One region of the Pseudoalteromonas sp. SR44-2 genome, then DNA from elsewhere that is predicted to be linked to it. Evidence: predicted binding sites of a transcription regulator. Region 1 holds the regulator's gene; the other holds the start of a gene.
The links. The regulator LexA, encoded in region 1, represses DNA repair genes until DNA is damaged. The targets are predictions, from matches to a motif close to TACTGTATNNNNATACAGTA.
Positions count from the first base shown of each region.

Region 2: ruvC (crossover junction endodeoxyribonuclease RuvC) is a predicted target of LexA. The motif match lies at 1,821-1,840, and genes of this name have one in related genera.

Region 1 is NZ_JACJDW010000016.1:84,088-88,890, reverse strand. Features, by position in the region: gene H5115_RS11635 (DnaJ C-terminal domain-containing protein) at 1-281, shown strand, start outside; gene H5115_RS11630 (chaperone modulator CbpM) at 281-601, shown strand; gene H5115_RS11625 (hypothetical protein) at 664-1,389, opposite strand; gene H5115_RS11620 (hypothetical protein) at 1,703-2,083, shown strand; gene H5115_RS11615 (PaaI family thioesterase) at 2,084-2,524, opposite strand; gene lexA (transcriptional repressor LexA) at 2,692-3,309, shown strand; gene coxB (cytochrome c oxidase subunit II) at 3,794-4,803, shown strand, end outside.
Region 2 is NZ_JACJDW010000033.1:34,283-39,085, reverse strand. Features, by position in the region: gene ruvB (Holliday junction branch migration DNA helicase RuvB) at 1-620, opposite strand, end outside; gene ruvA (Holliday junction branch migration protein RuvA) at 628-1,245, opposite strand; gene ruvC (crossover junction endodeoxyribonuclease RuvC) at 1,248-1,772, opposite strand; gene H5115_RS16695 (ABC transporter permease) at 1,903-4,404, opposite strand; gene H5115_RS16690 (ABC transporter ATP-binding protein) at 4,394-4,803, opposite strand, start outside.

The sequences.
Region 1 (4,803 bases):
TAGTTGTCCCTCTTGCACCATGGGAAGCGGCTCTTGGTACAAAGCTAAATTTACCTACGTTGACAGGTAATATCCAATTAACTATTCCTTCTAATAGTCAGTCTGGTCAACGCTTGCGTATTAAAGGTAAGGGATTAATGAGTAAAAAAGCTAAAGGTGACTTATTTGCTGTGCTTAAAATTGTTAATCCAACATCTGTTGATGATACCAGTAAAAAACTGTGGGAAGAATTAGCCGAAAAAGCTCACTTTGATCCCCGTAATAACTGGAGCAAGCCATAATGCAAATTATCGTGACACAAAAAGACGATTTACTTACTAGCAAAGAGCTATGTTTGAGCAGTGATATTAGCGAAGCAATTTTATATGAGCTAGTTGAGCATAATATTGCGGTTCCAATTGAGGGGGAGCATGTTACGCAGTGGCAATTTACGGTATCTGCAGTGACCTTAGTTAAAAAAGCGGCCCGTATCCAGCATGACTTTTCGTTAGATTGGTCGGCAATAGCTTTAGTTTTACAATTGCTGGATGAGCGTGATGAGTTGATTTTCGAAAACGAAATGTTAAAGCGACATTTGAGTCGATTTAAGCACTTGGAATAAAATAAGCCCTAGGCTTATTTACTCTTTGATAAGTGGGCGCTAGCTCTCAAAAACCAATATGACTACTTTGATTTATTCTTATTTTTAATTCGGATAAATCGTTTTAGTCGTATATTTTGTATAAGTAATAATATTCCACTTAAACAAAAAAGTACGCTGGTTGCTGCAAAACTAATAAGCAGCGGATTATTAAAATCCTCTCGCTCATCGTAATCCATAATATGTAACATCCAAAAAAAGTCGAATATTCGCCATAGCGTGCTGCGAACGGTGACAACTTTGCCGTTATTTTCTGACAAGTACAGTGTTGTGTTAAATGTGTCGTCAAATTGTACCTGCCAAACATTGGTTTTATATCCAACTTCTCGCGTACCTTGCTTTAGTAGTACAGCGCTTGTTACTTGAGCATCAATAAGTAAGTGTGCTTTAGCATTTGCGGTAATTTGTATTTTAGTTGGCGGTTCAAATGGTCGGCCTGTTATGCCATTGAAGCTTTGCTGCTCGTTATTACTAAAGACAGTAATAAGTGGTGTAGTTAAGAAGTTCTCAAAAATTATTTGTGTTGGATTAACCACCTGAGAGGCAATATCGTCAAGGGAAGCAATATAATCAGCCTGCGTAAATGGATTATTGAGAGTACGTGTAGCAAGATGCTCCCCATGAACTTTATCAAGAGGGATTGCACTCATAATCAAACCACCTAGTAACCATGCTAAAATTTGTAGTGCTAATAAATAACCTAACCATTTATGTAACTTGCGAGCATGCTTAAATATTTTTTTATTCATGTTTTAGTCTTATTATTTTTAGAGGCTAGTTTATTACATTAATGGGATAAGTTACTGCGACATTTTGTCGCAGTTTAAACTATAGCTTACTGTAATCATTTAAAAATAAAAAAGATTACACTTAAATTCCTAACATGACTTATCTGTTTAATTGAGCTGAATATTTGATATCCAGCTAGCTTTAAATGCTAAAAAATACTTAAAAGCTGCGAAATATCCATATAAAGTGGTTAATAGAGCATAGTTGATTTGGTATAACGGTAAAACTGCGTTAAAGTTTGCAATGAAATTATTAGAGGATAAATACGAAACGATGTCGGAAATTCAATTTTTAAATGTAGATCTTGAGCTTGAATCAAAGCAAGATATTAGTTTGCTAGTGGCGGACTTGAAAAAAGTCGCGACGATTTTACATTATGACAAAGACGAATACCGTCAACTAGCGCGTATTGAAGCTACAGGTGAGGTGAGCACACCTGATAAAGCCATAAACCATATATGTGAGCTTATTGAATCGTGTTCGCGTAATGCGCTAAAGCAATGGTTAAGCTGTTCACGTAGAACGTTTGATATTGGTTTTGAATCAGGGACTTCTCCTAAGTGCTTTAATCAAGCCTTAGATGCAGATACATTATTGCGTATATCTGCGATTGGTGCGGGTATGGAAATTACCATTTACCCAATCGAAAAGTAACTATCTTCGCTCTACGACTGCTGCGGTCATTTTTGATACGCAGCACAGCTCATTGCGGCTATTTGTAATTTTTATTTCCCATACTGAACTACGTTTGCCAATATGAAACGCTCTAGCCGTTGCTGTTAAAGTGCCGTTGCGAGATGCTTTTAAATGACTTGCGCTAATTTCCTGCCCTACACAGTAAAATTTAGTAAAATCGACAACAAAGTTAGCGGCATAGCTGGCAACTGTTTCGGCAAGTACAACGTTAGCACCGCCGTGAACCATCCCCATTGGGTTATGATGCTCAGGAATTGCCGGCATTGTGGCAACCAAATAATCATCGCCAATTTCTGTGACTTCTATCCCCATAGTTTTCATTAATGTTCCTTGGCCATTAACGCCTTGCTCTAACTGCTTGCACAGCTCTAAGGTGATGGGCTGGTACCAAATACTCATAATGTCTCCTTTGCATTTTTAATCATTTATAAACTCAGCTTTAGTTATATCCCTAAAATGTACACAAGTGAAATTACTTTAGCTATTTTAAGGCTTAATTTAAATTTGCGATTTTTATTTAACTGTATATACTCACAGTTAAATGTACTGTATGGAAAACCAGTTGTATGCGACCATTAACGAACCGCCAAGCTCAAATACTCGAACTAATTAAAGTTTTTATTAAAGACACTGGTATGCCTCCTACACGTGCTGAAATAGCGCAAACATTAGGTTTTAAAAGTGCCAATGCTGCTGAAGAACATTTAAAAGCACTTGCTAAAAAAGGCGCAATTAAAATGAAACCAGGTGCAAGCCGTGGTATTCAATTAATTGAAGAAGAAGAGCCAGAACAATTAGGTTTACCGCTTATAGGGCGTGTTGCTGCTGGTTCACCTATTTTGGCGCAAGAGCACGTTGAAAGTCACTGCAAAATCGATCCATTAATGTTTAAACCGGCTGCAGATTTTTTACTACGCGTTAACGGTATGAGCATGAAAGATATTGGTATTATGGATGGTGATTTACTTGCTGTACATCGTACTCAAACCGCTGAAAACGGACAAGTTGTTGTTGCCCGCCTAGACGAAGACGTAACTGTAAAACGTCTTGAGAAAGCGGGTCGTAAAGTATTACTTCATGCTGAAAACGACGATTTTGAATCTATTGAAGTAGATCTTGAGAATGAGTCTTTTAATATTGAAGGCTTAGCCGTTGGCGTTATAAGAAACGCTGATTGGATGTGACTTTAAAAATAGCTTTTAAACAAGCAGCTTTATAAATGCGTACTAATTAGTACGCATTTTTGTTTTAAAATTTGTACTAAAAAATAGGGCGTAAACAGCCCACTGACTATTTAAGCTGTAAACTTTTTTGCACTTATATTTTCCCCCTCCGAATGCGTTAAACCCCTTTGTTTTGCTCATATTTTGAACTTCCTGTTGCCTAGTTGATTACCGATTTTTTATTAATTATTCAATATCACCTGATTGTTTTTTATACTAAAACTTGCTTGTTGTTCGTTTTTTAGCTAATTGTTAATGTGCTGAGCTAATAATAACTCACAGCTTTTTAGTTTTGAGAACACACAATATACACAAACCCGTTGTTGGCGCAGCAAAACCAATCAATATTAAATGAGATTGGCTAAAAAAATAAAAATAACGAATTGGCGTTTAAGCCGTATGCCTCTTCGCTTTGCATTCGCAATAGCATCAAAGGAGCCGTCACATGGGTAAACTGACCTCTACCTTGTGGCTTATATTATGTGTTTTTACGCACCCAGTTTTGGCTAATAGCCAATACAATATGCGCAAAGGCGTAACCGATATAAGCAATAATGTATATCAGCTGCACATGACCATATTTATAATATGTTGTGTGATTGGGGTGATAGTGTTCGCAATTATGTTTTGGGCACTTATTCATCACCGTAAATCTAAAGGGGCTGTACCTGCCCAATTTCACGAAAGCACTAAAGTAGAAATACTTTGGACTGCAATTCCGTTTGTTATTTTAATTGCTATGGCAGTACCAGCCACTAAAACCCTTATTGCAATGGAAGATGCCAGCAAAGCTGATCTCACTATTAAAATTACGGGTTCGCAATGGAAATGGCATTATGAATATATGGGCGAAGATGTAGAGTTCTACTCTATTTTATCTACCCCGCAAGATGAAATAGCGAATCTTGCAGATAAAAACCCTAACTACTTACTTGAGGTTGATAAGCCTCTTGTACTGCCAATAAATCAAAAAGTACGATTTTTAATGACTTCTGATGATGTTATTCACTCTTGGTGGGTACCTGATTTTGCAGTTAAAAAAGATGCGAACCCCGGCTTTATAAATGAAACATGGACGAACATAAACGAAGAAGGTACTTACCGAGGCCAATGTGCTGAGTTGTGTGGTAAAGACCATGGCTTTATGCCCGTTGTGGTGGTCGCTAAATCTGAAGCTGATTTTAAAACATGGCTTGCAGATGCAAAGCAGGCTAAACAAAAAGCAGCATTAGCAGATGCCGCATTACTTGATAAAACCCTCCCAAAAGAAGAGTTAATGACTTTAGGCGAACAAGTATATATGGCTAATTGTGCTGCATGTCATCAACCTACTGGCATGGGGTTACCGGGTGTCTTTCCTGCACTTAAAGGCAGCCCGATAGTGCTTGGCGATATAAAAGATCACATTGATGTAGTTATCCATGGACGACCCGGTACGGCAATGCAAGCATTTGC
Region 2 (4,803 bases), on a different contig from region 1:
TCGTCACACATTTCTAAACCAAGATAATGTGCTGAACGCCCTACTATGTGCGATAAATCTTCTACAGAATAAAACTCTAATCGCTGCACAATTCCAAAACGGTCACGCAGTGGCGATGTAAGTGAGCCTGCTCGTGTGGTTGCACCAATAAGTGTAAATGCAGGTAAGTCTAATTTAATAGAACGCGCAGCTGGGCCTTCACCAATCATTATATCAAGCTGGTAGTCTTCCATTGCGGGATAGAGTATTTCTTCAACTTGCGGGCTTAGCCTGTGTATTTCATCAATAAACAGTACATCGCCTTCTTCTAAATTGGTAAGTAGTGCGGCTAAATCACCTGCTTTTTCAAGTACAGGGCCTGATGTTGTTTTAATACTTACGTGTAATTCATTGGCGACAATATTTGCAAGCGTGGTTTTACCAAGCCCAGGTGGGCCAAATATTAATAAATGATCGAGCGCTTCACCACGGGTTCGCGCAGCTTCAATAAAAATTTCCATTTGCTGCTTAACATGAGGCTGGCCTCTATAGTCGGCTAAAAGTTTTGGTCTTATTGCACGATCTATAGAATCTTCATTTGTTTTTTCAGTCGCATCAATTAAGCGATCCGCTTCAATCATGGGTTACTCACAACATAGATTTTAAAGATTCTCTAATAAGAACCTCAGTAGACATATCGGGTTTACTTATCGATTTTACTGCTTTTTGAGCTTGTGGCAATTTATAACCTAATGCAAGCAGTGCCGATACGGCATCATCCGCTGCATTATTAGCAATTGTCGCATCGCTCATTGGCTCTATTACTGCGCTGTCGCTAAATGGTGTAAATAAATCATTGCCCCAATCTTTTAGTCTGTCTTTCATTTCGAGTACTAAACGCTCGGCTGTTTTTTTACCTACACCGGGTAATTTAACAAGCGATGTTGAGTCTTCGTTATTTACACAACTTACAAATTGTTTTGCCGACATGCCCGATAAAATAGCTAAGCCAAGTTTTGGCCCTACGCCATTTGCTTTTAATAGCTCTCTAAACAAGGCACGTTCAACTTTATTATTAAAACCAAATAATAGCTGAGCATCTTCACGCACTACAAAGTGAGTGTAAACAATCGCATTTTCACCAATTTTTGGTAAATCGTAAAAACAGGTCATCGGCATTTGTACTTCGTAACCTACACCACTTACTTCGAGTAATATTTCTGGTGGCTGTTTTTCGACTAAAATACCATTTAAGCGGCCTATCATAATTATTTCCTTAAACGTCCTCTAACGGTTTTGCTTGCGCTGCCCGCTAGTTTAATTAAATTTTGTTCTGAGTGGGCGTGGCAAATCGCAATAGCGAGTGCATCAGCTGCATCGGCCTGTGGCGTACCGGGTAGTTTTAAAATATTTTTTACCATGTGTTGCACTTGTGTTTTATCTGCGCCACCGTTGCCTACTACTGCTTGCTTAATTTGCCTAGCTGAGTATTCAAATACGGGTAAGTCGGCCATTGCAGCGCCAACAATCGCAGCACCTCTAGCTTGGCCTAGTTTTAAAGCTGAATCGGGGTTGTGCGCCATAAATACTTTTTCAATGGCAAAGGTTTCTGGCGAAAACTGCTCAATAAGCTGTGTAATGCCTTGGTAGATCATTTTAAGCCTAACCGGAAAAGGATGATCGGCTAACTTAATACAGCCACTGCCTAAGTATGTAAATTTAGAACCTTGATGGGCAACAACACCATATCCGGTCAAACGTGAACCAGGATCGATCCCTAAAATGATGGCCAAACAGCGCTCCATTGTTATTATTTTTAAATTACGCTAATAATGCCAGAGCACTGTATAAATTACCAGTACAAAGAAAAACAAAAATGCCCACGTACTAGGTGGGCATTTACAGGAGCATGTTAGTTTAAGCTTACCCTAGGGCACGCACTAATCCTTGGGTATTTTGTTTAAGTGTTCGGGAAATCATTAAATAGCCTAAACCAGCCACAAATACGCCGCCAGCTACCGGGCCTATAATCCATATATGTGGATGTAACTTACCTGCTAAATCAAACATTTGTTGCTGCACAATTAAAAGCGCTATATCACTAAAAAATGCGGCAACTAAACCGGCTAAACCACCGAGTAATAAAAACTCATACAGGGTCGCGTTTTTAATTAATCGGCTTTTAGCGCCAAGCGTTCTAAGTATTACAATTTCTTGCATACGCTCACCTAAACTAGCTTGCACTTGCGATATAAGTACAAGCGCGCCACACAGCACAACAATTGCAAGTACAAAGCCAATGGCGAGCGATACTTGCGAAATAGTAGTTTGTATTTGCTTAACAAAGTTATCAATATCAATGGCTGTAATAGTAGGGTAAGTACGTAATAACTGGCTAAAGTCACGTTTTTGATCTGGATTTATACGTACCGACGAAATATACGTCGCCGGAAAATCTGCAAGTACATCAGGGCTTAAAATAATAAAAAAGTTAGGTTTAAGCGTGGCCCAATTTACTTTGCGCACACTGGTGATTTTAGCGTCGAACGACTGCGAACCAATTAAAAATGTAAGCGTATCGCCTATCTCAACATCTAAACGCTCAAGCATCGACTCCTCTACTGAAGCCTCAGCCATCGCATTTTCACCAAACCACGTGCCTTGTGTTACTTCATTTTGATCAGGAACATCTTTAAGCCATGTAAGATTTAGCTCACGACCAATACCTGCACGTGCTTCTTCGTCTTTTTTCTCGTTGTCTTGCAGCGATACAGAACGTGCTACCAACTCGCCGTTCACCGCATTTACGCGCCCACGAATAGTTGGATAAAACTCTGATACCTGAATATCTTTTTGAGCTAAATATTCATTAATTGGCTCAAACTCATTTTGCGTAATATTAACTAAAAACGCATTAGGCGCGTCGCTTGGAAGTTGCGACTGCCAATCAGATATCATGTCGTTTTTAAGTACCACTAAAAACAGCAGTAATTTAATCGCTAACGAGAAACTAATTAACTGTACCGCGTTCACATTTGCACGCTTTTGAATAGACGCAATTGCAAGCGACCAACTATTACCTGGCTTTAATCCTAGTTTTCGACCACCACCAAATATTAATTTAGATACTAAAAACAGCACACCAATTAGCGCAAGTGTTGATATAAACAAAATAAGCGTTATTTTTATGTTGTTACTAAATAACCACATTAATAAAAACACAGTTAGCGCACTCATACCTAAATGCACACGACTTACCGCCAACTTGTCGCCTAAGTTACGGCGCAGTACTCTAAGCGGTGGAATATCAAATAAATCAAACAATGGTTTAATAGAAAACATAACAGCACAAATTACGCCAGTGCTTATAGCCACCAGCCAAGGTTTAAAGCCACCTAAAGGCAGCTCTGTGCCCATACTTTTTGATAAGTAACTTGTTGCTATTTCTTGCAAACCATAACCAATTAACAGCCCTATACTTACCGCCATTGCACATACAAGCAATAAATGAAGCATGTATATTTTGCGGATCATTGAGCGGCTACCGCCGAGCGTTTTCATCATCGCTACTGGGTCGTATTGGCGTTCACAATAACGTTTTGCTGAAACAGCTATAGCCACTGCGGCTAAAATAATACCTAATAAGCCGGCTAGTAATAAAAAGCTCTCAGCGCGGTTTAAGCTGTTTGAAATGGGTGATTGGCGGTCTTTAACGCCATACCATTGTTGGTTTTCTTTCATTTGTGGTTTAAGCCACTCGTAAAAGCTATTTATATCGGCCTCACTACCTGCATAAAGTTGGCGATAATAAACACGACTACCCGGCTGCACAACTTCGGTTTTTGCCACATCGTCAATATTAATAAGCACACGACGGCTACTTGAAAATACATTAAATGGCGCGTCTGGCTCTTCTACAATAACTTTTGAAACATTAAATAATGCCGCGCCAAGCTCTACTTGCGCGCCTATATCAATATTTAAACTGTAAAATACCGACTCACTTAGCCACACATTACCCGGCGTTGGCCCGCTATTAGCAACTTTAGTTTCACCGGTTAGGGTATCTTTAACTTTTAACTGCCCTTTTAGCGGGTACGCATTAGATGCCGCTTTTACTGAGCTAAACTGCATTTCATCATCGGCAAACAACATAGTGTCGAAATACACCATTTGCGCCGTTTTTAAATTTTGGCTCTGTGCTTGAGTAATAAAAGCGGTGTCTAGAACATGGTCGCTTGCAAGTACACGGTCTGCTGCAATAAAAGCACTGCTTTTTTGCGCAATACTTTGCCCTATTCGCTCAGTAACCATCGACAGTGTAAGCACGGTTAACACAGCAAGAGCGATAGCTGCGCTTATAACCGTGAGCTCACCACGGCGAAATTCTCGCGAAAATAATTTAAGCGCTAACTTAACCCACATTAGCAACGTCCTCTACTTGGCTTTTTACCAGTAAACCCGCCTCTATTTGAATAATGTGCTCACATTTTTGTGCAAGCCCTTCATCGTGAGTCACTAAAATAAGCGTGGTGCCGTGTTGCGTGTTTAAATCAAATAATAAGGATTCAATCATTTTACCGTTTTTGCTGTCTAAATTAGCCGAAGGCTCATCAGCAAACAGCATTTTAGGTGTACCAATAAATGCTCGCGCAATAGCAACACGCTGTTGCTCACCGCCAGAGAGTTGCGACGGGTAATGATCAATTCGATGGCTCAAGCCTACTTTTTCAAGCAAAGCAATTGCTTGCTCTTTCGCATCACTTTCACCAGCAAGCTCTGCTGGTAGCATAACGTTTTCAAGTGCTGTTAAGCTTTGTACTA